2 linked regions of the Paractinoplanes brasiliensis genome follow. The protein of the gene in region 1 interacts with the protein of each later gene in a pairwise test. Links are inferred from orthologs where the notes say so. Each region holds a gene or a part of one and is shown on either strand. Other genes may lie near its edges.

Evidence for each region.
Region 2: the proteins of eno (region 1) and rpe interact in binary tests that used the Escherichia coli proteins (3 or more experiments, as listed by UniProt). The link is inferred for Paractinoplanes brasiliensis from one-to-one orthologs.

Annotation. Positions count from the first base shown.
Region 1 is NZ_SNWR01000001.1:2,593,009-2,608,256, reverse strand. What follows is about bases 3,828-6,741. They hold eno (phosphopyruvate hydratase), read left to right. Parts: upstream 3,828-4,599; coding sequence 4,600-5,883; downstream 5,884-6,741. Other genes in these bases: C8E87_RS44575 (FtsB family cell division protein), read left to right, coding at 5,973-6,741; C8E87_RS11535 (PilZ domain-containing protein), read right to left, coding at 3,828-4,401. In the rest of the region: C8E87_RS11555 (DUF885 domain-containing protein), read left to right, coding at 1-1,546; C8E87_RS11550 (hypothetical protein), read right to left, coding at 1,826-2,266; C8E87_RS11545 (RNA polymerase sigma factor), read right to left, coding at 2,263-3,009; C8E87_RS11540 (hypothetical protein), read right to left, coding at 3,058-3,729; more of C8E87_RS11535, read right to left, coding at 3,772-3,827; more of C8E87_RS44575, read left to right, coding at 6,742-6,815; C8E87_RS11520 (DUF501 domain-containing protein), read left to right, coding at 6,817-7,314; C8E87_RS11515 (amino-acid N-acetyltransferase), read left to right, coding at 7,317-7,811; C8E87_RS11505 (PadR family transcriptional regulator), read left to right, coding at 8,783-9,112; C8E87_RS11500 (HAAS signaling domain-containing protein), read left to right, coding at 9,109-10,152; C8E87_RS11495 (LppU/SCO3897 family protein), read left to right, coding at 10,240-10,998; C8E87_RS11490 (LppU/SCO3897 family protein), read left to right, coding at 11,071-11,457; C8E87_RS11485 (uracil-DNA glycosylase), read left to right, coding at 11,468-12,208; C8E87_RS11480 (DUF4129 domain-containing protein), read left to right, coding at 12,265-12,960; C8E87_RS11475 (hypothetical protein), read left to right, coding at 12,957-13,532; C8E87_RS11470 (AAA family ATPase), read left to right, coding at 13,546-14,556; C8E87_RS11465 (DUF58 domain-containing protein), read left to right, coding at 14,571-15,248. UniProt on the Escherichia coli protein: Catalyzes the reversible conversion of 2-phosphoglycerate (2-PG) into phosphoenolpyruvate (PEP). It is essential for the degradation of carbohydrates via glycolysis.
Region 2 is NZ_SNWR01000001.1:5,864,937-5,880,050, forward strand. The notes cover bases 5,154-7,933. They hold rpe (ribulose-phosphate 3-epimerase), read left to right. Parts: upstream 5,154-6,090; coding sequence 6,091-6,777; downstream 6,778-7,933. Other genes in these bases: C8E87_RS26655 (RsmB/NOP family class I SAM-dependent RNA methyltransferase), read left to right, coding at 5,154-5,928; C8E87_RS26665 (GGDEF domain-containing response regulator), read left to right, coding at 6,774-7,781. Outside these bases: metK (methionine adenosyltransferase), read left to right, coding at 1-84; C8E87_RS26640 (primosomal protein N' family DNA-binding protein), read right to left, coding at 322-2,628; def (peptide deformylase), read left to right, coding at 2,970-3,527; fmt (methionyl-tRNA formyltransferase), read left to right, coding at 3,533-4,459; more of C8E87_RS26655, read left to right, coding at 4,456-5,153; bifunctional diaminohydroxyphosphoribosylaminopyrimidine deaminase/5-amino-6-(5-phosphoribosylamino)uracil reductase RibD, read left to right, coding at 8,409-9,464; C8E87_RS26675 (riboflavin synthase), read left to right, coding at 9,491-10,090; C8E87_RS26680 (bifunctional 3,4-dihydroxy-2-butanone-4-phosphate synthase/GTP cyclohydrolase II), read left to right, coding at 10,083-11,288; ribH (6,7-dimethyl-8-ribityllumazine synthase), read left to right, coding at 11,336-11,812; C8E87_RS26690 (hypothetical protein), read right to left, coding at 11,813-12,232; C8E87_RS26695 (hypothetical protein), read right to left, coding at 12,242-12,658; C8E87_RS26700 (amino acid ABC transporter ATP-binding protein), read right to left, coding at 12,774-13,514; C8E87_RS26705 (amino acid ABC transporter permease), read right to left, coding at 13,514-14,377; C8E87_RS26710 (ABC transporter substrate-binding protein), read right to left, coding at 14,374-15,114. UniProt on the Escherichia coli protein: Catalyzes the reversible epimerization of D-ribulose 5-phosphate to D-xylulose 5-phosphate.

The sequences.
Region 1 (15,248 bases):
CTATTCGGGTGATCACCGGTTCGACGACCGTCTGCCCGACCTGTCGCCCGGCGCGGTCGACGCCCAGGTGGCCATGCTGCGCGACGCGACCGACGCGTTGTCCGGGGTCGATGCCGACGCGCTCGAGCCGGAGGATCAGGTCGATCACGCCATTCTCAGTGCCATGGCCGAGCGAGGCCTGTTCGAGCTGGGCGACGTCCGCGAGCACGAGTGGAATCCGCTGGAGCACAATCCCGGCCCGTTGCTGCACGCGCTGATCTCGCGCCAGTTCGCCCCCGCCGAGGAACGCCTGGCCGGCCTCGGCGGCCGGCTCGCGGCGATTCCCGACGCGCTGGCCACGGCTCGGGCCGTGCTGCGTGACGTGCCGCGCATCCACGCCGAGACGGCGATCGGCCAGTTCGCCGGCACGGCCGCGCTGATCCGCGATGACCTGCCCGCCCTCATCGAGCAGGAACCCGGCATGCGCAGCGCCCTCGAGCCGTCGTCGGCGGCCGCGCTCAAGGCCCTCGACGAGTTCGACGGCTGGCTGCGCGGCCTGATCGACAGCGGCGAGCCCGGCCGTGATCCGCGTCTGGGCCGCCCCCTGTGGGAGGCTCGGCTCTGGCACACGCTCGACACCGAGTTGCCCGCGGCCGAGGTGTTGTCACGCGCCGGGGCCAACTTCGAACGGGTCAGCGAGCGCCTGCGTGAGGCGGCTGCCGAGCTGACCGGCGGTCCGGCCACCGCCGAGACGGTCCGCCAGGCCCTCGACATGCTCGGCGAGCAGCATCCGGCCAACGACACGATCGTCGGCCTGGCGCAGGTCACGATGCGGGAGGCGACAGAGTTCGTCCGCAAGCACGACATCGTGTCGCTGATCGACGACCCGTGCGTGATCGAGGAGATGCCGGAGTTCGCCCGCGGCGTCGCCGTGGCCTATTGCGACCCGCCCGGCCCGCTCGAAACCGCCGACGTGCCGACGTTCTACTGCATCTCGCCGACCCCGTCCGACTGGCCGGCCGAGCGGGTCGAGTCGTTCTACCGCGAGTACAACGACCACATGCTTCGCGACCTCACCGTGCACGAGGCGATGCCCGGCCACTTCCTGCAGCTCGCCCACTCCCGGCGTTTCCGGGCTGCGACCAGGGTGCGCGCGCTCGGCTGGTCCGGCCCGTTCGTCGAGGGCTGGGCCGTCTACTCCGAGGAAGCGATGGCCGACCTCGGATTCGGCGGCCTGCCGGTGCGTCTGCAGCAGCTCAAGATGCAGCTGCGCATGAGCCTCAACGCGATCATCGACCAGCTCGTCCACTGCGACGACCTGCCCGAGGCCGATGCCATGGCCCTGATGACCGGCGGCGGCTTCCAGGAGGAAGGCGAGGCCGCCGGAAAGTGGCGCCGCGCCCTGCTCACCTCAACCCAGCTCTCGACCTACTTCGTCGGCTACACCGAGGTCGCCGCCATCGCCGCGGCCCGCCCCTTCGGCGCCACCCCCAAGGCCTGGCACGACGCCATGCTCGCCCACGGCTCCCCACCCCCACGCCACCTCCGCACCCTCCTCGGCGTCTGACCAGCCCACACCGCCCACCCCTGATGTGCGCCACCGGGCCACGTAGGCAATAGGGGTCGGCGCGCCGTACGGCAGGGGCGCGGGAGGGGTGGCGTTGGGTGCGGATTGGCCGAGCTGCGCTGACGGGGCGGGCTGCGTAAGGGCCGATGAGCTGTGCGGTGCGGCTGTGAGGCCGACGAGCCGAGCTGGGCGGAACTGTGGAAGCTGATGAGCCGCGCCGGCCGGGGGCAGGGCTGCGGGACTGATGACCGTGCCCCGGGCCGGGCGGGTTGCTGGCGGTCAGCCGCCGAGTTCGGCTTTGCGGCGCAGCAGGGTGGAACGTTTGCGCAGCGCCGTGAGCAGGTTGGTCACCGCCGCGAGGCCGAGTGCGCCGATGACGGCGATCAACCACGGCCGTACGGGGGGCGCCACGATCACGGCGCCGAGCGTGAACACGGCCCACGCGGCCAGGGCCAGCATGCCCGCCACCACACGGTCACGCGCGTACAGCGGTGTCCGGCGGGTGATCGCCCACAAGCCGACCACCGTCCAGCTCAGCCCGATGGCGATCAGGACGGCGAAGGCCACGCCCGTACGGGTCGGGAGCGCGGGCTCGGTCGCCCACAACAGTGCGATCAGCGCGCTGCCGACGAAGCCGGTCAGGGCCGCCACCACGTACGCGATCCGGCGCACCGGCGACAGCCGAGCGTCGAGTCGTCCCAGCACGTCCTCCGGTGTCATGCCTCGTACCCCTCTCGTGTCAGTTCCTCCCGAAGCAGCCGCCGGGCCCGGTGCAGCCGCGACTTGATCGTGCCGACCGGCACCCCGCAGATCTGCGCGCAGACGTCCAGCGGCTGGTCCTCGAGGTGGAAGAGCAGCAGCACCTCGCGTTCCGGGGGCGGCAACGCCGCCAGCGCCCCCGCGATCACCTCCCGGTCGATCACCGCCGAGATGTCGTCGTAAGCGCTCCCAGGTGAAGGCGCCCCCGACAAGGACGCCCTCGGCAAGGGCGTGCCCGGCAAGGCCGCCCCGGACGAGGGCGACGATGACGGCCGCGAGGGCGAGGGCGACGAGGACGGCGACGGCGACGGCGAGGGTGACGACGACGGCGAGGGTGACGGCGATGACGGCGATGACGGCGGCGGCGACGATGGCGATGACGGCGGCGGCGACGATGGCGATGACCGCGGCGGCGACGATGGCGAGAGCGACGGCGAGGAAGGGCTCGCGTAGGCCTCGCGAAGGCGGTTCATCACGGCCCGGCGGGCGATCGTGAACAGCCAGGGCGCGAAACGTCCCGGTTCCCGCAGCCGGGGCAGCCCTTTGACGACCGCCAGCCAGACCTCCTGCACCACGTCGTCGTCACCGCGGCCGAGCATCCGGGTCACGTATCGCTCGACCGGGCCGTGCCATGTGCGGACCAGTTCCGCGAAGGCGTCGCGTTCGCCCAGCTGACAGCGGACGACCACCAATTCGTCGGTCATGTGCACCTCCCTGCAGAGTTCAGTCGGGAGGGACCTGCGAAAGGTTCGCTACTTCGTCGACTTGTCGATCAGCCTGGCCGTGGGCGGCACTTGGAAGGCGTCGTCCGGCACGTCCTCGCGGTAGGCCGTGAGGGCCTGGTCGATGCGCTTGCCGGCGATGGTGGCGGTGAAGCTGGCCAGCGCGCCCTCGTTGGTCACGCACAGGTCGAAGGCGTCGGCCGCGGCGCCGTCGACGCCGCTCAGCGACAGGCAGGTGGCGTGGCGGCCGGCGATCGTCGTGTCGTGCTGGGCGGTTTCGACCACCGGGTCGAGCGCGGCTGTGGCGAGCATCGCCTGGACGGCCTCGGCCGAGATCAGGGGGCCGGTGTCGAGCGAGGCGGCGGCGGCCGGGTCGGCGGCGGTCGACTCGCAGGTCGAACCCGCGCACCTGACGGTCACCGTCGAGGTCGCGATCAGGCGGCCGCCGGGATAGACGTACGACGCCCGGAACGGCTGCTGAGCGCGGTGCACGGTGGCGATCTCGCCGCCGGTGACCTGGTATTTCGCGGAGTATGTCAGGCCGGAGCCGGTCGCCAGCTGCCCGGCCGTCTCGGTGATCAGCGAGTCGCGGCTCAGCGGGGCCGCGCTCGCCTCGCCGACCTCACCGCAGCCCGCCGTGCCGAGCAGCGCCAGGCACGCCGCGGTCAGGCCGGCGGCGGTCAGGCGCGAGACGATGGGCACGTCTGACACCATGGCTCATGCCCGCAACCCCAGGCAAACCAGTTACTGCGAGGCTGCGCTACGTGCACGTGCCATCAACTGCTCGCGCATGATATAGCGCCGGACAACGCGGGCCGAGTGCTCGTCGGCCCCGGCGAAGACGGCCACCATCTCGACGATCATCGGGCCGCGGTGCGGCAGCTGCTGGCGCATCGAGCTCACCTTGACAGCCTGGGCGGCGAACTCGACCACCTCGTCGCCGAGCTGGATGCGCAGCGTCAGTTCGGTGCCCGGGGGCACCTCGACGTCGGTGAACTGCGCCCGGACGGCCCGCTCGCTGAGGTCGCGGACGAAACCCTGGGCCGGGCCCTCCGGCAACATCAGCACGACCGGCTCGCCGCCGCCGCCGCGTACGAAGTCCCGGCTCTGTTCCAGGGAAGCCTCCCCGGCCAGCCGTACCTCGACCCGGTTGCCGTCGATCGCGGTCACGTTCGCGAGGGAGGCGTAGCGGCCGCGCGGGGCGGTGGCCCAGCGCAGCGTCACCGTCGAGTCGGCCGGTGGCATGTTGTCGAGGGCCAGCGAGAGCGTGAGGACCGGGCCGGCGGTCTGCACGACGCGAACTCCGGGCAGCGTTTCGCCGTACGAGGTCATCTCGATGAACGACCCGTCGGCGGGAAGCGTAGGTGTGCTCATAGTGCCCGGGTAATCGGTGACCCCGGGCCGGACCTGAGACAAAACCCAAGGGCAACCGTACGAGCGCGGGGACGGCTCGATACGCTCAGTGCCGTGGTCGGCCGCAGGGTCGCGGTCGGTGAACAGCAGCCTCGGCAAGAGGTAACGGCAGCCGGCATTTCAGTGATGGCTGCCTTGACAGAGGGAGCGACACGACACATGGCCACCATCGAAGCGATCGTCGCGCGCGAGATCCTGGACTCCCGGGGCAACCCGACCGTCGAGGTCGAGGTGGGGCTCGACGACGGCACGGTCGGCCGCGCCGCGGTGCCCTCGGGCGCCTCCACCGGCGCTTTCGAGGCGATCGAGCTGCGGGACGGCGACAAGGGCCGTTACCTGGGCAAGGGCGTCGAGAAGGCGGTTGCGAACGTCGAAGACAAGATCGCCGACGAGCTCGTCGGCTACGAGGCCAGCGAGCAGCGCCTCATCGACCAGAAGATGCTCGACCTGGACGGCACCGCCGACAAGAGCGAGCTGGGCGCCAACGCGATCCTGGGCGTGTCCCTCGCGGTGGCCAAGGCGGCCGCGCTGAGCGCCGAGCTGCCGCTGTTCCGCTACGTCGGTGGCCCCAACGCCGCCGTGCTGCCGGTGCCGATGATGAACATCCTCAACGGTGGCGCCCACGCCGACTCGAACGTCGACGTGCAGGAGTTCATGATCGCGCCGATCGGCGCCCCGACCTTCCGCGAGGCCCTGCGCACCGGCGCCGAGGTCTACCACGCGCTCAAGTCGGTGCTGAAGAAGAAGGGCCTCTCGACGGGCCTGGGCGACGAGGGCGGCTTCGCCCCGAGCCTGCCGTCCAACGCGTCCGCCCTCGACCTGATCGCCGAGGCCGTGCAGGCCGCCGGCTTCTCGCTGGGCAGCGACATCGTCCTGGCCATGGACGTCGCCGCGACCGAGTTCTTCAAGGACGGGTCGTACGTCTTCGAGGGCAACCCGAAGTCGACCGACGAGATGATCGCGTACTACGCCAAGCTGGCCGCCGACTACCCGATCGTCTCGATCGAGGACCCGCTGTCCGAGGAGGACTGGGCCGGCTGGAGCGCGATGACCACGGAGCTGGGCGACAAGATCCAGATCGTGGGCGACGACCTGTTCGTCACCAACCCGACCCGCATCGGCCGGGGCATCGCCGAGAACGCGGCCAACGCCGTGCTCGTCAAGGTGAACCAGATCGGCTCGCTGACCGAGACGCTCGACGCCGTCGACCTGGCCCACCGGGCGGGTTTCAAGACGATGATGAGCCACCGTTCCGGTGAGACCGAGGACACCACGATCGCCGACCTGGCCGTCGCGGTGGGCAGCGGCCAGATCAAGACCGGCGCCCCGGCCCGGTCCGACCGGGTCGCGAAGTACAACCAGCTCCTGCGCATCGAGGAGCAGCTGGAAGGCGCGGCCCGGTACGCCGGTGCGGGCGCTTTCCCGCGTTACCGCACCGCGTGACGAACGCCCGCTAGATCATGGAGTTGTGGCGTCCGCGGAAACGGGCATAGGTTTCAGCGGGCGCCGCAACACGTGACGGAGGGGTTGGGGTGACGACACAGCGACGATCACCGAGCGGTCAGGGTCCGTCCCGCCGCCCCGGATCGTCGCGCGCCCACACCACCGGCCCTGTCCGGAATACCGGAAATATTCGGCGCGGTGGCGGAAGTAGCGACGCGGGCCGCGACAGTTCGAAGCGCGATCCCGAGCCGACCGATAAGTCACGAAAAAACCGGCAAATCGGTAAAAGCGCCAAGGATGGCGATAAATCCGGTGAGACGAGACGCGGAGGCGCCGGCGGCGATGGTGGCCGCGCGGGTAGCAGGTCCGGCAGCGGCGCGAGCGACGGGTTCCGTGGCGGCGCGACCCGAAGCGGTGCCGGCCGGACGGGCAACGGCAGGGCGGGCGGCCCGACCAGGAGCGTCAAGCGGACCGCGCTCAATCGTCCCGCGGCCTCCCGGCGTACGGGAAACGCAGGCCGGGGCGCCACCAAGCGCACCGTCGCCCCGCGGCCGCGAGCACTGACCGGCCGCGCGACGGTTCTGATCGTCATCTTCGTCGCGCTGGCCCTCGCCTACACCTACCCCCTGCGGGTCTACCTGGCCCAGGAGTCGCAGATCGCCCAGCTCGAGGCCGACCAGGCCGAGCAGCGGGAGCTGATCGCACAGAAGGCGCAGGAGCTGCAGAAGTGGCAGGACCCGGAGTACATCCGGGCCCAGGCCCGCGAGATCCTGTTCTACGTACGATCGGGGGAGACCCCTCTCCTGGTGTTCACCGACCCGGCTGGCGCCGCCGCCGAGGCCGGTCAGAAAGCCCCGGCGGCCGCACCCGACCGCTGGTACGACACGCTGTGGAGCAGCGTCCGAGCCGCCGACGCGGAGTCCCCCGACTGAAATGCCTGAACCCACCGAAGAAGATCTGGAAATCGTCAAGGCCCAGCTCGGCCGCCCTCCCCGCGGCACCCGTGCGATCGCGCACCGCTGCCCCTGTGGCAATCCGGACGTGGTCGAGACGGCTCCCCGCCTCGACGACGGCACCCCGTTCCCGACGCTCTACTACCTGACCTGTCCGCACGCCACCGCCGCGTGCAGCCGTCTGGAGTCGGCCGGGGTCATGCGTGACATGCAGGACCGCCTGGCGACCGACCCCGAGCTGGCCGCGCACTACGCGCGGGCCGCCGAGGACTACCTGGCCCGCCGCAAGGCCATCGAGGACGTGCCGGAGATCTCACATGTCGCCGCGGGCGGCATGCCCGATCGGGTGAAGTGCCTGCATGTCCATCTCGGGCACGCGCTCGCGGCCGGGCGCGGCGTGAATCCTTTCGGGGACGAGGTCCGCGACGTCGTCGAGCCGTGGTGGGCCGAGGGCCCCTGCGTCAAACGGGAAGACTGACGGTGGAGATCCGGCGCGCGCGCACCCAGGACATCCGGGCGATCCGCGCCCTGGTCGACGAGTACACGGCCGACCGGCGGCTGCTCAGCAAGGCGACGGTCACCCTGTACGAGTCGGTGCAGGAGTTCTGGGTCGCCGTCGACGAGCGCGATCGCGTGGTCGGCTGCGGCGCCCTGCACGTGATGTGGGAGGACCTGGCCGAGATCCGTACGGTCGCGGTCGATCCGGCTCACCGGGGGCAGAAGATCGGTCACCGCATTGTCGACCGCCTGATCGAGGTGGCCCGCGAGCTGGGGGTGGCGCGGGTGTTCTGCCTGACGTTCGAGACCCGGTTCTTCGGCTCGTTCGGGTTCACCGAGATCGACGGCGCTCCCGTCCCGCACGCCGTCTACGAGCAACTTCTTCGCTCGTACGACGAGGGTGTGGCCGAATTCCTCGACCTGGAACGGGTCAAGCCCAACACGCTGGGGAACACGAGAATGCTGCTGCACCTATGAGGGTGGCCGGGATCGACTGCGGCACCAACTCGATCCGCCTGCTCATCGCGGACGTCGGCGACGGCGGGCTCACCGATGTCGCCCGCCGCATGGAGATCGTTCGCCTGGGCGAGGGGGTCGACCGCACCGGGCGTCTGTCCAAGGGCGCCATATCCCGTACGCGGAAGGCTCTGCTGGGTTATGCCGCGGAGATCGCCGAGCTGGGCGTGAACCGGGTGCGCATGTGCGCGACGTCGGCCTCGCGCGACGCCGAGAACGCGCAGGAGTTCCGGGACATGGTGCGCGGTGTGCTCGGCGTCGACCCCGAGGTGATCACCGGTGACGAGGAGGCCCGGCTCTCGTTCACGGGCGCGGTCGCCGGCCTGAGCGCCGAGCGGCCCTGCCTCGTGGTCGACATCGGCGGCGGCTCGACCGAGTTCGTCACCGGCTCGGACGGCGTCGACCACGCGATCTCGATGGACATCGGCTGCGTGCGGATGACCGAGCGCCACATCCACAGTGACCCGCCCTCGGCTGCGGAGATCCACAACGCCGTACGGGACATCACCGCCGCGGTCGACATCGCGCTGACCGCTGTGCCGGGTCGCGAGGCGAAGACCCTGGTGGGCCTGGCGGGCACGGTCACCACCGTCACGGCGCTGGCGCAAAACCTTCCCTCTACGATCCCTCGCGCATCCACCACGCCGAGGTGAGCCTGGCCGACGTGTCCCGCGTGACCGCCGAGCTGCTGGCCATGCCGGTCGCCGAGCGCCTCGCGCTGCCCGTCATGCACCCGGGCCGGGCGGACGTGATCGGCGCCGGCGCCCTCATCCTCCGCACGATCATGGAGCGCTCCGGTCACGAGTCGGTCATCGCCTCCGAGCACGACATCCTCGACGGCATCTGCTTCAGCCTCGCCTGAACTGTCCGTGGCCGGGCGGGTACTACTGTCGTCTTGACGGTATTTCGCATTGCGAAGTACTGTCCATCGCGTGGATACGACCCAGCTGCTCAAGGGGGTCCTCGACCTGGCCGTGCTCGCCGCCCTGCGCGACGAGGACGGTTACGGCTACGACATCCTGCGCCGCCTGCGCGCCGCCGGGCTCGAGGACGTCGGCGACGCCTCGGTTTACGGCACACTGCGCCGCCTGTTCGCCGGGGGCTATCTGAACAGCTACGTCGTTCCGAGCATCGAGGGCCCGCACCGCAAGTACTACGGGCTCAACACGGCCGGCCGCGCCGAGTTGCAGCGATCGGGCAAAGTGTGGCACGGCTTCGCATCCACGATGGACGATCTGCTTCGCGAGCGGGAGACGGCGTGAACTCCACGGCACAGGACGAGATCACCGAGTACGTCGAGCGGGTCCGCGCGGCCCTGGCCGACCTGCCCGAGGCCACCCGCGCCGAGCTCCTCGAAGACCTGCCGGAGCACCTGGCCGAGATCCGCGCCGAGGACACGGTCACCCTGACCGACCGGCTGGGCACCCCGGAGGCGTACGCGGCCGAGCTGCGCGCCACCGCGGCAGGTTACGTGGGCGGCTTCCCCGAGCCGCCCAAGAGCCCATGGGTGACCCCGGCCGAGGTGCGGGCGCAGGTGATGCGGGTGCTCGAGCCTGCCGACGTCAGGATCGGTCCGGTGATCGGCTACCCCCGGGCCAGCGACTTCCTGCGGCTGCTGCTCCCCGCGTGGTGGGTGCTGCGCGGCTACCTGGGCGCGATGGCGGTGGCCTACCTCTTCGACGCCAGCGGCAACCGGCCCGGCCTGCTGCCCCGCATCGGCGGCAGCACGCTGGTCGCGTTGATCCTGCTGGCCGGCTGTGTCATCGCGTCGATCCTGGTCGGACAGCGCCGCCTGGGCCGCGAGGGCTGGCAGCGCTACGTGCTCAACGTCGGCGCGGTGTTCCTGGTGCTGTTCGCGATCGGCGTGTTCTTCAGCGCGGACAGCGACGTGCGCAACCCCGGCTACGACGACGCGGGCTACTCCGGTGGCAACCCGTACGACTACATCACCGACGTCTTCGTCTATGACAGCACGGGCAAGCTGGTGCCTGGCGCGCGCCTGTTCGACCAGGAGGGCGCGCCGATCCAGATGGGCAACGCCTGGTGCGAGGACCCGGAAACCGGCGAGGGTTCCCACTCCCGCTCGATGGGCTACCCGTACTGCCCCGAGGCGGCGCCGTTCGGGGCGCCCTCCGCGGGCAGCGGCGGTGTTCCCGAGCCGGACGCCACGGACGACGGCTCGGCGAGGCCGCCCGCTCCGGCCGGCTCGGCGACGTCACCGTCGGCTCCGAGTTCGCCCGCAGCACCGCCCGAGTCGCCCGGCGCGCCGACCGTGACGCCGCCCACCCCGGCCGGCCGCTGAACGGGGTCGCGAGGATTCTTCGCGGTCGCTACTGTCTGCTCCGCTGATCCGGCCGCCCCAGGGCCGGGCCGCGGAAAGGACCACCCTGTGAGCGACGCGCCCCCGCCGCCTCCCGACCCCACCTTCGCGCCGCAAGCGTCCTTCCCGCCTCCGGTTCAACCCCCACCCACCGACGGCCTGGCCGTCCCGCCGGCCCCGGCCCCGGAATACGCGCAGCCGGGCGCTTCGCAGAGCCCGCTCGCATCGCAGCCGAGCGCCCTGCAGAGCCCGCCCGTGCCGCAGCCCGGTCAGCCGCACCCCGGCGGGCCGGGCTTCTGGCAGCCTGCCTACGGTGCGCCGCCGAGCCACACCGGCTACCCGCCCCCCGGCCCGCCGCTCGGTCAGCCCGGTTATCCATCCGCCGGCCGGCCCTATCCCGGCCAGTCCTTCCCGGGTCAGCCCTACCCCGGCTACCCGCAACCGGGCGCGCCCGGCACCAGGAACACCAGCGTCCTCAAAATCGTGCTGCTGGCGGTCGGCCTGGCCGGGGTGCTGCTGGTCGGCCTCGGCGTCTTCGGGGTGAGCGCGATCGTCGCCGCCGCGGCCGACCCGGCCAAGGGTGCCCAGGCCGGCGACTGCCTTGCCGCCGTGGGCCCGGTGGCCGGCTCCGGCACCACCGAGACCTCCGCCGAGGTGGTCGAGTGCTCGTCGGCGCGAGCGGAGTACACGGTGGTGGCCCGCGTCGAGGGCGAGAGCTCCCCGAACAGCACCGCCTGCGACAGGTTCTTCCCCGCCGACGAGCCCTTCTACGTCTACGGCAGCACCGCGGGCGACGGTTACGTCCTCTGCCTGCGCCCGAATGGCTGACGGCAGGCTCGCCACACCACGGGCCGGTCACTAAAGTCGCGGCTGCGACCACCCGCTGGAGGAGGACCCCCCGTGAGCACTGCAGTTAAGGCCGAAGCGTCCCCGTCCCGCCGGGGCGGCATGGTGGTCGCGGCCGTCGTCGCCGGGCTGGTCGTGGCGGCGGCGGTCTACGCGCTCAGCGGTTTGTTCCTCGGCGGTGACGGCGCCCGCGACGCCAAGGCCGGTGACTGCATCGCCTCCGACAAGAAGGTCGAGGACGAGGGCACCACCGAGACCGGCGCCGACCTGGTCGACTGCTCGTCGGCCGAGGCGCGGTTCAGCGTCGTGGCGCGGGTCGACGGCGAGAACTCGACCCAGAGCGATTCCTGTAACAAGTTCTTCCAGGAGAAAGAGGAGTTCTACGTCTACGCCTCCCGCGATGACGAGGGCTACCTCCTGTGTCTCAAGCCCAGGGCGTAGAAAGATCCGGGTGAGCCCCACTCGTACGCCCGAAGAAGCGCAAGCCGCCGCGGCCCAGGCGGCCTCACTCAGCGTGCTGGACGCCGAGGTCGCGGGTTGTTTCGCCTGCCCGCGCCTGGTCGCCTGGCGTGAGGAGGTCGCCGTCACCAAGCGTGCCTCGTTCCGCGACCAGGATTACTGGGGGCGCCCGGTCCCCGGTTACGGCGTTGCCGACCCCGAGATCGCCATCCTCGGCCTGGCGCCGGCCGCGCACGGCGGCAACCGCACCGGCCGCATCTTCACCGGCGACCGTTCGGGTGACGTCCTGTTCGCCGCGCTGTACCGCGCGGGCCTGGTCAACCAGCCGACGAGCGTCTCCGCCGACGACGGTCTCACGCTGCGCCACTTGCGGATCTTCGCCGCCGTCCGGTGCGCCCCGCCCGACAACAAACCTCTGCCGGAGGAGCGCGACACCTGCGCCCCCTGGCTGCACCGCGAGCTCGAACTGATCCGCCCGACCCTCAAGGCGGTCGTCGCGCTCGGGGCTTTCGCCTGGCAGGCGTGGTGGCCCGCGATGACCGCGGTCTACGGCACCCGGCCGCCGGTGCCGCGCCCGAAGTTCGGTCACGGCGCCCGGGTCAGCCTGCCGGGTGTGCCGGATCTGCTCGGCTGCTTCCACGTCAGCCAGCAGAACACCTTCACCGGTAAGCTCACCCCGGCCATGCTCGACGACGTCTTCGCCGAGGCGAAGCGGCTGGCCCAGATTTCGTAGAGCCCCAAGGTATGTAGAGCCCCAAGGTATTTCGTAGAGCCTCAAGGTAAGGACAGATGACCCTCGCGGCAGTGCGACGATGGTGGCCCGTGGCCGCCGTCCTCGTGCTGCTCTTCGGCACCGCGCTCGCCGCGACCAGGTCCGAGCCCCGCCTCGAGCAGATCGTCCGCGACGAGCCGACGGCCCAGGCGCCGCTGCTGCCCACCGCGGTTCCGTCCGGCGTGCAGACCAGCCCGCCGCCCCCGCCCGAGCCGGCCCGCGGCCTGCCCGACTGGATCAACACGGCCGCCCTGGTCGTGCTCGGTGTGGTCGTCGTGATCGTCCTGGTCCTGCTGATCGTTTCGCTGCTGCGGGACCGCCGGCGCCGCAAGGGCCGGAACAAGCGTGACCGCAAGCGCCCGGCCGACCAGCCCCGTACGGCCGAGGAACTGGTCGCCGCCCTCGACGCCGGCCTCGAGGAGCTGTCCGACACCGACCGCGACCCGCGCCGCGCCGTGATCGCCTGCTGGGTGCGCCTCGAGCAGGCCGCCGCCGCCGCGGGCACTCCCCGGCACCCCGGCGACAGCCCCACCGACCTGGTCGGCCGTCTGCTGAGCGAACAGCAGGTCGACGCGCGGGTGCTGGCCGCCCTGCTCGACGTCTATCGCCAGGCCCGGTACGCCACCCACACGGTCGACGACCAGATGCGCCGGCAGGCCCGTTCGGCCCTTGAGCGGCTCCGCGCCGACCTGGGCGCGGGGGTCCCGGCGTGAGCACGGGCGGGCTGGAGTCGCTGTTCGGCGAGCGCGACGAGGTGATCGCCGACGAGCCGGCCCCCGAGCGCCGGCGGTCGTGGACCGGCTGGGTGCTGCGCAACCTGCTGCTGGTCGCCCTGGCCACCGTGGTCGTCGTGGCCGTCATGCGCTCGGCCGACTACGACATCTCGATCATTTTCGTGGTCGCCGCCCTGGCCGGGTTGCGGCTGGTCCTGCTGGCGGTGGCCGAGGTGCGCCCGCCCCCTGCGCCCAAGCGCTCCGACCGGCGCGGCGGTTCCGACACCGGCAGCGGCACGGATTCGCTGCGGGCGGCCGTGCGCCGCTGGGAGCAGACTCTGGAGCGGGCCGCCGCCGACGACGATCTGTACTCGCGTAACGTTCTGCCGGTGCTGGCCGAGCTCACCGACGAGCGCCTGCGGCTGCGTCACGGGATCACCCGGGCGTCCGACCCGCGGCGTGCCCGTCAGCTGCTCGGCGACCCGCTCTGGGCGACGTTGCACGACCGCGGCCGGCGCATGCCGAAGGCGCGTGATCTCGAGTCCTACGTGGATGTGTTGGAGCGACTGTGAGAAAGGTGCCGTGGTGACGGAGACAGGCGTGCAGCCCCTTCCCCCGTACGAGGTGGGAAGGCTGGCCGGTGCCGTCCTGGACTCGGTCGGCAGCGTGGTCGTGGGCAAGCGCGACTCGCTCGAGCTGGTGCTGGCCGGGATCCTGGCCGGCGGGCACGTGCTGCTGGAGGATCTGCCCGGTCTCGGCAAGACCCTGACCGCCCGCTGTTTCGCGCAGGCGCTCGGCCTCGACTTCCGCCGGTTGCAGTTCACCCCCGACCTGCTGCCCGCCGACGTGACCGGCTCGTTCCTCTACGACCAGCGCAAGGGTGACTTCGCGTTCCGGGCCGGCCCGGTCTTCACCAACATGCTGCTGGCCGACGAGATCAACCGGACACCGCCGAAGACCCAGGCCGCGCTGCTCGAGGCCATGCAGGAAAAGCAGGTCTCGGTCGAGGGCGTCACGTACCGTCTCGACCCGCCGTTCCACGTCCTGGCCACGGCCAACCCCATCGAGTACGAGGGCACCTATCCGCTGCCCGAGGCCCAGCTCGACAGATTCCTGCTGCGGGTGTCGTTCGGCTACCCCACGGCCGAGGAGGAGTGGGATGTGCTGCAGCGCCGCATGTCCCGCCGCCAGGAAGAGGCGTTCCTGCAGCCGGTGGTCGACTCGGCCGCGCTTCAGTCGATGCAGTCGGCGCTCGAGGCGATCACCGTGGAGGATTCGATCGGCCGCTACATCGTGTCGCTCACCGCGGCCACCCGTGAGCACGCGTCGGTGCTGGTCGGCTCGTCCCCGCGCGGCTCGCTCGCGTTGCTGCTGCTGGCCCGGGCCCGCGCGGCGATGGCCGGCCGCGACTTCGTGGTGCCGGAGGACGTGAAGGACGTCGCCGTGCCCGCGCTGGCCCACCGCATCACGCTGCGCCCCGAGATGTGGCTGCGCCGCGTCGATCCGTCCTTTGTGGTCGACGAGGTCCTGCAGAACACTCCCGCCCCGGCCAGCGGCGCCCTGCCCACCTACGCGACGGGGTACACCGCGACGTGACGGTTCCCGAGCCGCTGCTGCGCCGAGCCGTGCCGCCGGCCGTGCCGGGCGATCCGGGTCACGGTCCCGCCTGGGCGCCGACCCGCGCGCTCGGCCGTGCCGTGCTGCTCACCGGCCTGCTGCTGGTGCTCGGGGTCGCGCTGGGCCGGGTCGACCTGGTGCTGCTGGCCGCGCCGTTCGCGATCGGCGCGGCGGTCCACCTGCGCCGGATGCCCCGCGCGACGCCCGAGCTCACGGTCACCGCCGACGAGGAACTGCTGGTCGAGGGCGGTCAGGTGCAGGCCTCGGTCACCGTCTCCAACCCGGACGTCATCCCGTACGACCTGGTGGTGGTCCGCACCCGTACGTCGCGCTGGCTCAAACTGGAGCACGCCGACCGCCCGTTCGGCCTCACCGTGGCCTCGGACGGCTGGGCCGCGGTCGACCTGCCCGGCGACGCGCTGCGCTGGGGCCGGCAAGACGTGGGTCCGGCCGCCGCGCGGGTTGCCGCCTGCGGGGGACTGCTCGCGTGCCGTCCGGTCGTGACCCCCGCGTACGGGGTGCGGGTCTATCCCGTCACCGAGCCGTTCAACGCCATCGAGGCCATGCCCGCGGCCGCCGGTCTCGTCGGCGCGCACCGGTCGCGGCGCATGGGGGAGGGCGGCGAACTGGCCGGGGTCCGCCCGTTCGCACCCGGCGACAGGCTCCGGCGC
Region 2 (15,114 bases), 3.3 Mb from region 1 along the record:
TACGGCCACTTCGGCCGCGAGATCCCGGAGCTGCTCTGGGAGAACACCGAGCGCGCGCAGGACCTGAAGAACGCCGCCGCCTGATCCTTGGGCTCGAGAAGGCGCCCCCGCGAATCGTCGTGGGGGCGCCCTTCTTTTCGGGCAGCCGGCGGTCGCCCTGGTTGTCGCGTGGGCGCGGTCCGGGTCGGCCCGGCGGCTTGCGTGTCGGGATCGCCGTCGCCGGGCACACGCTCGGTGCCGGACGGCCGGCGTGCTGCGCGGGGACTCGTGCCGCCGGCTTCGGCCGGTGGGCTCCCGCCGCGGCGGTGGCGTCGTCGCGTCTCAGAACAGCGCGGACGGGTCGATCTCGATCCGGACGGTGAGCGGGGCCTTCTTGGCGCTGCGGACCGCCGCCGCCTCGTGCAGGGCCCGTGCCAGCGGCGCCAGCTGGGAGCGGGGAACCCGCAGCAGCATGCGTTCCTGCTCCTCGGCGGCGGGGACGGGGCCGAGCAGTTCGGTGTCGGGTGGCAGCTTGGCGATGTCGAGGAAGTCGGCCACCGCCTCGGCCTTGCCGGTGACGCTGGCCATCCGGGAGGCTGGCGGGAACGACAGCTCGCGGCGTTCGGTCAGCTCGCGCGCGGCGAACCAGGCTGGATCCCAGCGGATCAGGGCCTGCACCGGGGCCAGCGAACCGTCGGCCACCACGACGACGCGCCCGCCGGCCGCCGCGGGCCGGGCCAGGGCGGCCGCGTTCAGCCAGCGGCGCATCGTCTCCTCGGCCGCGCGCAGGTCGGAACGGGTCAGCAGGGCCCACGCGTCCAGCAGCAGGACAGCGCCGTAGCCGCCGTCGGCCGCCGGCTCGGCGCCGGGCGTGGCGACCACGACGGCGGGCTCGGCCGGCACTGTGTCGAGGATCTCGTCACGGCCCGACGTGCGTACGGGCGAGCCCGGAAAAGCACGGCCCAGTTCCTCGGCCGTACGTTTGGCCCCGGTGATCGAGGCGCGCAGCCGCCGGCCGCCGCAAGCCGGGCACGCGTAGGCGGCAGCGGCCCGGCCGCACCAGTGGCAGGTGGGAACCTCCCGGGCCCCGTGCAGACCCAGCGGACCTGAGCATTGTGGACAGCGCGCGGGGGTGCGGCAGTCGTTGCACGCGATCGACGGCAGGTAGCCGCGCCGGGGCACCTGGACCAGCACCGGAGCGCCCGTTTTGAGGGCCTGCCGGGCGGTCTCCCACACCAGGCTGGGCAACCGGGCGGTGGCCGCGGCGGGATCGCGGGCCATCTGCGGGTCGTCCCCGGTGGGGGCGATGGCCGGCGCGTGCCGGCGGAGCACGTCGCGGGCGGCGCTGATCTCACGGGCCCAGCCGGTTTCGAGCAGCAGCTGCCCCTCGCCCGTACGAGCGAATCCCCCCACCAGCGCCGCACAGTCAGCCAGCTGGGCCCGGGTCAGCAGCACCTCCCGCGCGTGCGGGTACGGCGACCGCGGCTCGGCGTGCAGGTCGTCGCCGTCGTCCCAGATCACCACAAGCCCGAGCTTGGCCACCGGCGCCCACATGGCAGCCCTCGTGCCGGCCACGACGGGCACCTGATGCCGGCTGGCCGCCAGGAACCGCCTGTACCGCTCGGCCGGGCCCAGCGCCGCGTTCAGCGCCACGTGCCGGCCCGGACCCAGCGCCCGGCCCAGGGCCCGGTCGACCCGATCCAGGTCGCGGGCGTCGGCCACCACGATCACCACGCCGCGCCCGCCGCGCACGGTCGCCTCAGCGGCCTCGGCGATGCGGCTCGCCCACTCCTCCCCGGGCAGCGCCGCCCAGACCGCCCGCGCGTTGCGCCCCTCGGCCAGCGCCCGAAGAAAAGCCCGCCCGGCGACGTAGTTGCCCCACCCGTCGGAACCCTCACCCACGGCCGGGTCAGCCCCACCCTCGAATCCCGCGGGTGTGCCGCCCGCCGGCGCCGCGTGTGCCGCACTCTTCACCCCGGCGTGAGCGACATGCTGAGGCGCCGCGTGTGTGGCCTGCTCTGCCCTTGTTTGTGCAGCGCGCTCTGCCTCCGCGTCTGTGGCCTGTTCTGCCCTTGTTTGTGCGGCGCGTTCCGCCTCCGCGTCTGTGGCCTGCCCCGCCCCTGTGTGTTTGCCGTTCGCCTGCGCTGTGGCGCCGTCTGCGCTCAGAGGGGCAGCGTCTGCGCTTGCAGGGGCGACGTCTTCGCCCTCCGCGGTCGTGTCCTCAACCGGTTCGTCGCCGGAGGGTGATTCGGGGGTTTTTGAGGCTTGGCCCTCGACCCGGGCGTGGCGTGGCGGGACGGCCAGCCGGAGGACGTCGTAGAGGTTGCCCGCGTAACGGTCGGCCACGGCCCGCGCGGCTCGGGCGATCTCGGGGTCGAGGACCCGTTCGGGCGAGACCACCCGGTCGAGATAGGCCAGCTTGCCGCCGTGGGGCGAGGACTCCGCCCGCTCGAGCAGGAAGCCGCTGATCAGCTGCCCGGCGAAGCGAACCCGCACCCGGACCCCCGGCTGGGCCGCTTCGTCGTCGGCCGCCGGCACCAAGTAGTCGAACGGGCGATCGAGGTGGGCCAGGGGCACGTCAACACACACGCGTGCCACGGGGAGCCTCTCGGCCGGCACCCGTTCGCTGCGTCCACCCTTTGTCGCCATCGCCGAACATTCTGCCCGCCCCCTCCGACAATCCCGCTCGCTCCCACTCGCCGGCGCTGCGAAGGGATGCCCGTTGGGTGTCGTGGTGGAAGGGGGCGGCGTAAGCGGTGGAGGGGGAGCCGGCTGAGCGCGAGTGGTGGGAGGGTGCGGGTTGGCGCGGCGGGCGGCGGCTCGGGCGGATCGTCACGCCAGTCATGCAGTCTCCCGGCGGGACGGCGTACGGGATGTGGGTGGGCCGGCGTGACCGGGAGCACGGCTGGGGCGTGACGCGACCCGTGGCCGGGCCAGGGCACTCCGTAGACTGGTCGGGTACCGAGCCGAGATGTCAGGAGTCTGCCCGCGTGACCGTCCAGTCCATCCGTCTGTTCGGCGATCCGGTGCTCCGGACGCCGGCTGATCCCGTCGTCGACTTCGACAAGGAACTGCGCACCCTGGTCAAGGATCTGACCGACAGCATGCTCGACGAGGGCGGCGCCGGGCTGGCCGCTCCGCAGATCGGGGTCGGGCTGCGCGTGTTCACGTTCGACGTGGACGACGTGGTCGGGCACATCGTCAACCCGGTGCTGTCGTTCCCCGACGACGAGGAGCAGGACGGGCCGGAGGGCTGCCTGTCGATCCCGGGCATCTACATCGACACCAAGCGCCGGCAGAACGTCGTGGCCGCCGGGTTCAACGAGCACGGCGACCCGATCCAGATCGTCGGCACGGGGCTGATGGCGCGTTGCGTCCAGCACGAGACCGATCATCTCGACGGCGTGTTGTTCCTCGACCGGCTCGACACCGCCGCCCGGAAGGACGCCATGAAGCAGATCCGCGCCGCGGACTGGTACGACGCGGGCAAGCCGCCGACGATCAAGGAGAGCCCACACGGTCGTGGCCTCTTCGGTCTGGGGCGGTGAGCGGTTTGCGCCTCGTTTTCGCCGGTACGCCGGCAGTGGCCCTGCCCAGTCTCGACGCGATCGCCGCCTCGGGGCACGAGTTGCTCGCCGTGGTCACGCGGCCCGACGCCCCAGCCGGACGGGGCCGCCGCCTGGTGCGCTCGCCCGCCGCCGCCTGGGCCGACGAGCGGGGCATCGACGTGCTCACGCCCGAGCGGCCGCGCGAGCCCGAGTTCCAGGAGCGTCTGCGCGCGCTCGCCCCCGACTGTGTGCCCGTCGTGGCGTACGGCGCGCTGGTGCCGCCGAGCGCCCTCGAGATCCCCAAGCACGGCTGGGTCAACCTGCACTTCTCGCTGCTGCCCGCCTGGCGCGGCGCCGCTCCCGTGCAGCACGCCGTCCTGCACGGTGACGAGGTGACCGGCGCGAGCGTGTTCGAGCTCGAGGCGGGCCTCGACACCGGCCCGGTCTACGGCACGCTGACCGAGGACATCCGCCCCACCGACACCTCTGGTGACCTGCTCGAACGGCTCGCCACCGAGGGGGCCGGGCTGCTTGTCGCGGTGCTCGACGCGATCGAGGCCGGCACGGCTCGCGCGCACCCGCAGCCGGCCGACGGCATCACCCTCGCGCCCAAGCTGACCGTGGAGGACGCGCGTATCCGCTGGGGCGACCCGGCGTTCGCGGTCGACCGGCGGATCCGGGCGTGCACCCCGGCGCCGGGCGCGTGGACGACCCTGCGTGACGACCGGCTCAAGCTGGGCCCGGTCAAGCCGGTGGCCAACGGCCCCGAGCTGGCGCCCGGTGATCTGCTGGTCGAGCGGACGCAGGTGCTCGTCGGCACGGCGACCACCCCGGTGGCGCTGGGCGAGGTCCGCGCCGCCGGCAAGAAGCCGATGGCGGCGACCGACTGGGCTCGTGGCCTGCGCATCCAGCCGGGGGAGAAGCTTCAGTGACCGAGCACAAGGCAGGGCGGCCGCACGGGTCGGGACGCCCCCGGCGACCTGGTGGTCCGGGGTTCGACCGGGACGCGCGTTCGGGCCGGGCGCCCCGGGGCGGGCGGCCACCGTCGGATCCGGCGCGGCAGGCCGCGTACGAGGCGATTGCGGCTGTGCACCGCGATGACGCGTACGCGAACCTGGTGTTGCCCGAGATCTTGCGGGGGATGGCGCTCAGCGGACGGGATGCCGCGTTCGCGACCGAGCTGACCTACGGCACGTTGCGGCTGCTGGGCACCCTCGACCTGATCGTGGCCGACGCGGCCGGGCGCGAGGTGTCCCGGATCGACCCGCCGGCCCGCGACGCGCTGCGGCTGGGCGCCTACCAGCTGCTGCACACCCGGGTCCCCGCCCACGCCGCCGTCAACCAGACCGTTGACCTGGTGCGTTCGGTCGCGCCCGGCGCGGCGGGGTTCGCGAACGCGGTCATGCGCACGATCGCCGAGACGCCGCTGGACAAGTGGCTCGAACGGCTCGCGCCCGACTACGAGACCGACCCGATCGGCAACCTCGCGGTGCACCACAACCATCCCGAGTGGATCATCAGGGCGTTCTCCGAGGCGCTGGGTGGCGATCTGGCCGACACCACCCGGTTGCTGATCGAGGACAACCAGCCGCCGGTCGTGCACCTGTGCGCGCGTCCGGGGCGGGCCGACGCGGTCGACCTCGCCGATGAGGTGGGCGGCGTGCCGGGCGCTTTTTCCCCGTACGCGGTCTATCTGAACGGTGGCTCCCCGCGGGAACTCGCCGCGATCCGTGAGGGACGCGCGCACGTGCAGGACGAGGGCTCGCAGCTGGTGGCGGCCGCGTTGCTGGCAGCGCCGATCGAGGGGCAGGACGCCCGTTGGCTCGACCTCTGCGCGGGGCCGGGCGGCAAGACGGGCCTGCTCGGGTCGATCGCCGCCGGTCGCGGGGCCGAGGTGACCGCCGTCGAGGTCGCTGAGCACCGGGCCCGGCTGGTGGAGCAGGCCACCGAGGGCATGCCGGTGACCGTGCTGCCGATGGACGGCCGGTCGGTGGGCCGCGATCCCGACCTGCCCGAGGAGTCGTTCGACAGGGTGCTGGTCGACGCGCCGTGCACCGGGCTGGGTTCGTTGCGGCGGCGGCCCGAGTCGCGCTGGCGCCGGCAGCCGGCCGACCTGCCGCCGCTGACCAAGCTGCAGCGGGAGTTGCTGGTCGCGGCCCTGCGGGCGGTGCGGCCGGGCGGCGTGGTGGCCTATGTGACGTGCTCGCCGCACATGGTCGAGACCCAGGTGACCGTGACCGAGGGGTCGCGCCGCAGCGGGGTCGAGGTCGACTTCGTGGACGCGCGGCCGCTGCTGCCGCCGGGCATGCCGGGTCTCGGTTCGGGTCCGACGGTGCAGCTCTGGCCGCACCGCCACGGCACCGACGCCATGTTCCTGGCCGTCCTCCGGAGGACGAGTTAGCGACAGAGGTAGTGGATCTTCCGCTTGCAGGTGGCGGCCCGTTCGCTCTCGAACGGGCCGTCACTCTATCGGTTGTCGCCACCGAAGCTGTCCCTGTTCACAGCAGCGGGGTTATCCACAGGCGGGAAGAGCGAAGGCTCCGGAGGCCATAGACTTCGTCCCGTGGAGCCATCACTGATCATCGCGCCCAGCATCCTCGCCGCCGATTTCGCCCGCCTCGCCGACGAGGTGCACGCCATCGAGGGTTCGGCCGACTGGGTGCATGTCGACGTCATGGACAACCACTTCGTGCCCAATCTGACAATTGGCCTTCCGGTGGTGCAGAGTCTGCGCAAGGCGACCAGCATCCCGTTCGACGTGCATCTGATGATCACGGATCCCGAGCGCTGGGCGCCGGGTTACGCCGAGGCCGGGGCCTACAACGTCACCTTCCACGCCGAGGCCACCGACGACCCGGTCGCGCTGGCGAAAACCCTGCGTGCGGCGGGGGCCAAGGCCGGCCTGGCGATCGACCGGGACACGTCCGTCGAGCCCTATCTCGATCTGCTGCCCCATGTGGACACCGTGCTGATCATGACGATCAAGGCCGGGTTCGGCGGCCAGAAATTCCTGCCCGAGACGCTCGGCAAGGTACGCGAGGTACGCCGCCGTATCGATGCCGGTCAGCTCGAGGTGCGGCTGGAGGTGGACGGCGGCATCGCGGCGGACACAATTGAACAGGCCGCCGAGGCGGGCGCTGACGCCTTCGTGGCCGGCACGGCGGTCTACGGCGCGCAGGACCCGGCCGAGGCAATTCGTAAGCTGCGCGCACTGGCCGGAGCGGCCACGGGAGCGGGAGGAGTCGGATGAGCACTGGGGTCGCTGATCCCAAGCCGGAGGAGCTCGGTCCCGAGCCCGAGGACCGCCCCGACCTGATCCTCGTCGTCGACGACGATCAGGACATCGCCAGCTTCGTCGAGTTCAACCTCAAGGTCCACGGGTTCGAGGTGATCCGCGCCCGCGACGGCGAGGAAGCGCTCGACCTGATGCAGAACAACCGGCCCGACCTGGCCGTGGTCGACTGGATGATGCCGCGCATGGACGGTGTCGAGCTGACCCGCCGGTTGCGCGCCGAGCCGCTCACCTCGGCCCTCCCGGTGATCATGCTGACCGCCAAGAGCATGACCGTCGACAAGGTGGTGGGCCTGACCGCCGGGGTCGACGACTATCTGGTCAAGCCGTTCGACACGGCGGAACTGATCGCCCGGGTGTCCTCGACGCTGCGGCGCAACAAGGAGTTCCGCGAGGTCTCGCCGCTGACCGGACTGCCCGGCAACGCGCGGGTACGGCGCGAGATCGCCGACCGTATGAAGCTCGGCGGCGAGTACTCGGTGGGCTACATCGACGTCGACAGGTTCAAGAGCGTCAACGACGTGTACGGCTTCGACCGGGGCGACGAGTTCATCACGGCGCTCGCCCGCAGCCTGCACCGCGCGGTCACCGCGGTCGGGCCGCCGTCGATCTTCCTCGGGCACATCGGCGGCGACGACTTCGTCTTCATCTGCACGCCGGATCAGGTGCTGCCGCTGACCAAGCGCACCGTCACCGACTTCGAGCAGGCGGCCGACCAGCTGTACGACAAGCGGGACGCCGAGCGCGGCTACATCGAGGTGCCCGACCGCCGCGGCAACAAGAACAGGGCGGCCCTGGTGACCCTGTCGATCGGGGTGGCCCAGGCGACGGTCGAGGGCCGCCGCTTCACCGACCCACGTGTGGTGATCGCGGTCGCCTCCGAGATGAAAAAGGTCGCCAAGTCCCAGCCCGGCTCGTACGTGGCGATCGACCGCAGGCGCGCCGACGGCGAGGAAGCCTGACGAAGCACGAAGCACGAAGCACGACGCACGCACGGACGACGCACGGACGACGGACGCACGGACGACGGACGCACGCCACGGACGCACGGACGCACGGACGCCACGGACGTACGGCGCTGTGGTGCGCGCCGCACGGGAAGGCGGTGCGGTGGCGGCAGTAGCGGTCCGGGTCCCGGCCGAGGGGCGGGGTGCCGGGACGAGCTGCTGCGAAAGTGCTGGTCAAGGGCAATACACCCCAGACGGGTGTGAGATGCCTCGCCTGAGGGGTGTCAAAAATTCGTAGGCGTGCAAAACTCGGAGTTGACCCACCACGCGCTGGCGGGACTCGGTGAAATTCCGAACCGGCGGTGATCCGATCGTGAGATCGGTAAGCCCGCGACCCGGACGTCGTTTACCCAACGGCGGACGGTGGATCTGGTGAGAACCCAGGGCCGACGGTTGATCAGGCAGCATCCTGGTCAGACAGTCCGGATGGGAGACAGCGCGCGGAATCGGACCGTGGGCGCAGCCTGAACGCAGGCTCGCCGACGACCGGGGTGCGCGAAGCGTACCTTTCTGCCCGGTTCCCGGCGTTTCCTCCCCCTTGCACAGCGCGTGACCGTGCCGCGCCGTGAGAGGAAGACACCGATGGTGACCGAGGACGAGGCGATGCGCCGCGCGATCGCGCTGGCCGCCCGGGGCCTCGGCACGACGAGCCCCAACCCGGTGGTCGGCTGCATCCTGCTCGGCAGCGACGGCGAGATCGTCGGTGAGGGCTTCCACGCGTACGCCGGTGGCCCGCACGCCGAGATCGTCGCCTTGGCCCAGGCCGGCGACCGCGCGCGGGGCGGCACGGCCGTCGTCACCCTCGAACCCTGCAACCACACCGGCCGCACCGGCCCCTGCAGCCACGCCCTGATCAACGCGGGCATCCGGCGGGTGGTGATCGCCGTCGACGACCCGACCCCGGTGGCCGCCGGGGGCGCGGTCACCATGCGCGCCGCCGGGCTGCAGGTTGAGACGGGCGTGCGCCGCCTGGAGGCCACCGAGGGCAACGTCGCCTGGCTGACCGCAGTGCGCCGCGGCCGCCCGTACGTGACCTGGAAGTTCGCCGCCACGCTGGACGGGCGCTCGGCCGCCGAGGACGGCACCAGCCAGTGGATCACCTCGGCCCCCGCCCGCGCGGACGTGCACGTGCTGCGCGGCACGGTCGACGCCATCGTGGCCGGGGTCGGCACCGTCCTCGCCGACGACCCGCAGCTCACGGTCCGCGATCTCAAGGACGGCGCCCTCGCCATCAAGCAGCCGCTGCGTGTGGTTGTCGACTCCGACGGCCGTACGCCGGAAAAGGCGCGGGTGAGGGACGCCGCCGCGCTCACCTGGATAGCCACGACCCGCGAGCTCGGCGCCGGCCCGGACGGCCGCGTCGACCTGAACGCGCTGCTGGCCGCGCTGTTCGGCCGGGGCATCCGCTCGGTGCTGCTGGAGGGCGGCCCCACCCTGGCCGGCGCTTTCCTCGCCGCCGGGCTGGTCGATCAGGTTATCGGTTACGTCGCGCCCAAGCTGCTCGGCTCGGGCCGGGCGGCCCTGGTCGGCGCGGGGGTCGCCACCATCGCCGACGCCATCGAGCTCGACCTCAAGGACATCGCGCAGATCGGTCCCGACCTGCGCTTCACCGCGGCCCTCCGGATGAAGGAGAGCTGATGCGAGCACAGACCGAAGGAGAGCGGATGTTCACGGGCATCGTCGAGGAACTGGGCGAGATCGTCCGCCTCGAGCACACCACCGACGACTCCGCGGTGCTGGCCGTCCGGGGGCCGCTGGTCACCGAGGACGCGCAGCACGGCGACTCGATCTCGGTCAACGGCGTCTGTCTCACCGTGATCGACAACGTCGACGGCGTGTTCACCGCCGACGTCATGGGCGAGACGCTGCGCCGCTCGTCGCTGGGCGCGCTCGAGGTGGGCAGCCAGGTCAACCTGGAGCGGGCCGCCGCGCTGGGCAGCCGCCTCGGCGGTCACCTGGTGCAGGGCCACGTCGACGGGGTGGCCCGGGTGATCGCCCGCGAGCCCGCCGCCGACTGGGAGGTCGTCCGCTTCTCGCTCCCCGCCGAGCTGGCGAAGTACGTGGTCGAGAAGGGCTCGATCACCGTCGACGGGGTGTCGCTGACCGTCATGGCCGTCGACGACGACACGTTCAGCATCGGGATGATCCCCACCACGTCCAAGCTGACCGTGCTCGGCAGCAAGCAGCCGGGCGAGCCGGTGAACATCGAGGTCGACGTGATCGCCAAGTACGTGGAGAAGATGCTGGGAGGCCGCAATGTTTGATCAGGTCGAGCGGGCGATCGCGGACATCGCGGCGGGACGCGCGGTGATCGTGGTCGACAACGAGGACCGCGAGAACGAGGGTGATCTGATCTTCGCGGCCGAGAAGGCGACGCCGGAGCTGGTCGCGTTCATGGTCCGCTACACCTCGGGCTACATCTGCGTGCCGATCACCGAGGAGGAGGCCGACCGGCTCGACCTCCCGCCGATGTTCCACACCAACCAGGACGCGCGCGGCACCGCGTACGCGGTCACCGTCGACGCTCGCGAGGGCGTGACGACCGGCATCTCGGCCGCCGACCGGGCCCGGACGATCCGCCTGCTGGCCTCGGCGGAGACCAAGCCGTCGGATCTCTCCCGCCCCGGCCACGTCGTGCCGCTGCGTGCCAAGCCCGGTGGGGTGCTGCGCCGGGCCGGGCACACCGAGGCCGCCATCGACCTGGCCGAGCTGGCCGGGTTGCGTCCCGCCGGGGCGCTGTGCGAGATGGTCAACGACGACGGCACCATGCAGCGCCGCCCCGACCTCGAGAAGTTCGCGATCGAGCACGACCTGACACTGATCAGCATCACCGAGCTGATCGCCTACCGCCGGCACCGCGAGACCCAGGTCGAGCGGGTGGTCGAGACCCGGCTGCCGACCGAGCACGGCCTGTTCACCGCGGTCGGCTACCGCTCGCTGACCGACGACAGTGAGCACGTGGCGCTGGTCTTCGGCGAGCTGGGCGACGGCGAGGACGTGCTGGTGCGGGTGCACTCCGAGTGCCTCACCGGCGACGTCTTCGGCTCGCAGCGCTGCGACTGCGGCCCGCAGCTCGACGCCGCCCTGCAGCGGGTGGCTGAGGCGGGCCGGGGCGTGGTGCTCTACATGCGTGGGCACGAGGGCCGGGGGATCGGCCTGCTCCACAAGCTGCAGGCGTACCAGTTGCAGGACCGCGGTTTCGACACCGTCGACGCGAACCTCGAGCTGGGCCTGCCGGCCGACGCGCGCGACTACGGCACCGGCGCGCAGATCCTGTACGACCTGGGCGTGCGCTCGATGCGGTTGCTGACCAACAACCCCGCCAAGCGCGCCGGGCTGGAGGGCTACGGCCTGACCATCACCGGCCGGGAGGAGCTGCCCGTGCGCCCGCACCCCGAGAACGTGCGGTACCTGCGCACCAAGCGCGACCGCATGGGGCACCTGTTCGAGGCGTTGGGCTGAATTCCTTCCCCGTACGGGCGAGGATGAGTTTTCACAGAGGGGGACACATGGCCGGGTTCGGGGATCCGCATCTGGAGACGGTCGACGCGGCCGGGCTACGGCTCGGGATCGTCGGTTCACGCTGGCACTCCGAGCTGGTCGATCACATGATCGAGCGGGCGCGGGCGGCGGCCGAGGAGTGCGGCGTCACGGACGTCACGGTGGTGCGGGTGGCGGGCTCGGTCGAGCTGCCCGTCGTGGCGCAGGCGCTGGCCCGCAAGTGTGACGCGGTGGTCGCACTGGGCGTGGTGATCAAGGGCGAGACCGACCATTTCAAGTACGTCTGCGACTCGGTGACCGCGGGCCTGACCCGGGTCGCGCTCGACGAGCAGACCCCCGTCGCGCACGGCGTGCTCACGGTGATGAGCCTGGGCCAGGCCCGCGACCGGGCCGGCTTGGAGGACTCGGTGGAGGACAAGGGCTGGCAGAGCACGGTCGCCGTGCTCGGCACAGCCCTCGCCCTCCGCGAGCTTGCCAAGCCCTGATCAGAGGTTCTGCACCTGGATCTCCTGGTTGACCGGCACGGCGAAGCAGTCCTGGTCGTCGCAGCCGGTCGCCAGGATCGCCAGCGTCGCCTTCCTCGGCTGGAAGGGCGCGCCGGTGATCTTCGCGGTGACCCGGGCCATCTCCAGGAACGGAGCGCCGGTGCAGGTCACGTCCTCGGTGACGGTCCCGCTGGCGCGCAGCCCGTCGTTGCGCACCTGGTTGAGCGTGACGGTGACGGTCGCGTTGTAGCCGGCCGGGCAGCTCAGCCCGTACGACACGTCGACCGCGGCGCCGCGGGCCACGCGCACGGCCCACAGGACGTCGATCTCGGCGTCCGCGGCGGCCAGCGCCGGGACGGCCCCGAACAGGGAGAACATAGCGGCGGACAGGGCGGAGACAACAGCAATACGTCGGCGCACGACAACCCCCTAGCTGATGCGGATCGACTCGTCGAACGGGATGGTCACGCAGCTCGTGTCGTCGCAGACCGTCCGCACCGTCCGCGCGGTCGCCTGCCCCACGATGAACAACGCGCCGGCCAGGTCACGGTCGACCCGCATCTCGGTGGCGGCCCAGTCGCCCGTGCAGTCGACCCGCTTCTGCCGGGTGCCCTGCGCGATGCGGTCACCGTTGGCCGCGGTGACGGTTACGGTGAGCTGGATCCTCGCCCCGGCCGGGCAGGTGTAGCTGATGTTCACCAGCACCCGGTCGCCCTGCCGGCGGCGGTCGACGGAGTCGATGCGGGTTGCCGACGGGCCGGTGGCGGCCTGCGCGGCCGGCGCGACCAGCAGGGACCCGGTGACCAGAGCGGCCAAGAAGGCGGACAATGCCAGAATTCGGCGCATAACGGTCCTCTCTCAGGGCAGAGGGCCGCCTCCCCGTATTCGGCGGTTCACCCCCGTGCCCGCGGTAGCACCATGTCATGCACCAACATCAATGCGCCAGGACTTTTGGGCGGATTCAGAGCCGGCCGGCCTCGATGATCCGGGCCAGGAACTGGCGTGTACGGGCCTCGACCGGATCGCCGAGCACCTGGTCGGGCGGGCCCTGTTCGAGGACGCGGCCCTTGTCGAGGAACGCGACCCGGTCGGCCACCTGCCGGGCGAACCCCATCTCGTGCGTGGCCAGCACCATCGTCATGCCCTCGCCCTTGAGGTCGCGGATCATCGTGAGCACCTCGCCCACCAGCTCCGGGTCGAGCGCCGAGGTGACCTCGTCGAGCAGCAGCAGCCGGGGGCTGTTGACCAGCGCCCGCACGATCGCGACGCGTTGCTGCTGCCCGCCGGAGAGTCGATCGGGATAGCTGCCCGACTTGTCCGCCAGGCCGACCCGCGACAGCCACTCCATCGCCTGGTCGCGCGCCTCCCGCGCGGGCCGCTTGTGAACCCGTACGGGGGCCAGGGTGATGTTGTCGAGAACGGTCATGTGCGGGAACAGGTTGTAGCTCTGGAAGACCAGACCGATCTTCTGCCGTACGGCGTCGGGGTCGACCCGCGGGTCGGTGATGTCCTCGCCGTCCAGCCGCACCACCCCGTCGTCGATCTCGGTGAGCAGGTTGACGCAGCGCAGCAGTGTCGACTTGCCCGAGCCGGAGGCCCCGATCAGCGCGACCACCTCGTGCTCGTCCACGTCCAGCGAGAGGTTGTCGAGCACCACGGTGGCGCCGAACGTCTTGCGGACGTCGGTGCAGGACAGCAGCATCAGGTCCCCGCGTTCTGCCGGCGCGCGGCTCGTAACGTCACCCAGTCGGTGACCCCGATCAGCGGCAGCGCGAGCAGCACGAAGAGCACACCCGCGACCACGTACGGGGTGAAGTTCGCCGTGCCCGCCTGGTTGATCTGCGCCGCCCGGATCGCGTCGATCGGCCCCGCCAGCGAGATCAGCCCGACGTCCTTCTGCAGGGCCACGGTGTCGTTGAGCAGCGGCGGAGTGACCCGCCGGATGGCCTGCGGCAGGACCACGTGGCGCATGGTGCGGCGATAGCTCAGCCCGAGCGAGCGGGCCGCCGCCACCTGGCTCGGGTGCACCGACTCGATGCCGGCCCGGAACACCTCGGCCAGGTACGCCCCGTACGTGACCACGATGGCCGCCGCGCCGAGCACCGTGACGCCCGGCGTGCCCTGCAGCCGCAGACCGGGGATGCCGAACGCGAACAGGTAGATCACGATGATCAGCGGCAGACCGCGGAACGAGTACGTGTACGTGGTCGCCAGGGCCCGTACGGGGAAACTGACCGGGCCTCGCAGGGTGCGCAGGATCGCGATGAACAGGCCGAGCGCCAGCGCGCAGATCGTGCAGATCACCATCAGCCGGATGTTGAGCCACAGCCCGGACAGGATCGACGGGTAGTTGTCCCGGCCGGTCAGCGCCTTGACAGCGATGTCGGTGTCGAAGAACGACGCCTTGACCCTGTCCCAGCCCGGCGAGCCCGTGACCCCGAGATAGAGCAGCAGCCCGACGACGGCGGTGGAGAGCGCGGCCAGCAGCGTGGAACGGATCGCCCGCTTGCGGCGATAGGCGATCCGTTCCAGCTGAATGTCGCTCGGCTGGTGGACGGAGCTCACTGGAGTTCGGGGGCCCCGTCCGCGCCGGCCAGCCAGGTCTTCTCGAGCACGGCCAGGGTGCCGTCCTGGCGCAGCTGGTCGACCGCGGTGCTGACGCAGCCGGTCAGCGCCGAACCCTTGTCGAGCACCAGGCCGAACTGCTCGGGCACGCCCACCTGCGGCAGCTGCCCGACGATGACGCCGTCCTTCAGCTCGGCCGCTGTCATGTAGAACGCGGTCGGCAGATCCACCACGATGCCGTCGACGGTGCCGTTGACCAGCGCGGCCTTGGCGTCGTCGTTGTTGTTGAACACCGACGGCTGGGCGCTCGGCTTGATCAGGTCGGTGATGGCCTGGTAGCTGGTCGTGCCGACCTGGGCGCCGAGCTTGGCCGCCTGGAGATCGGCAAGGGTCTTGGCATTGGCGATCTTCGAGCCCTTGGTGGTGATGACCGTCTGCCGCACGAGGTAGTAGGGCGACGAGAAGTCCACCGCGTTACGCCGTTCGGGCGTAATCGAGAACTGGTTGATGTCGAAGTCGAACGCCTTCGGGCCGGGGGCGACGGCGTTGTTGAACGTCACAGAGGTCCAGATCACGTTGTCGGGCGAGTAGCCCAGACGCTGGGCCACCTGGTACGCGACGGCCGATTCGAACCCCTTGCCGTTCTTGGGGTCGTTGTCGGAGAACCACGGCTCGTACGCCGGGTTGTCGGTGCCGATCGTCAGCTTGCCGGCGGTCTTCGTCGCCAGGGCGCCGGC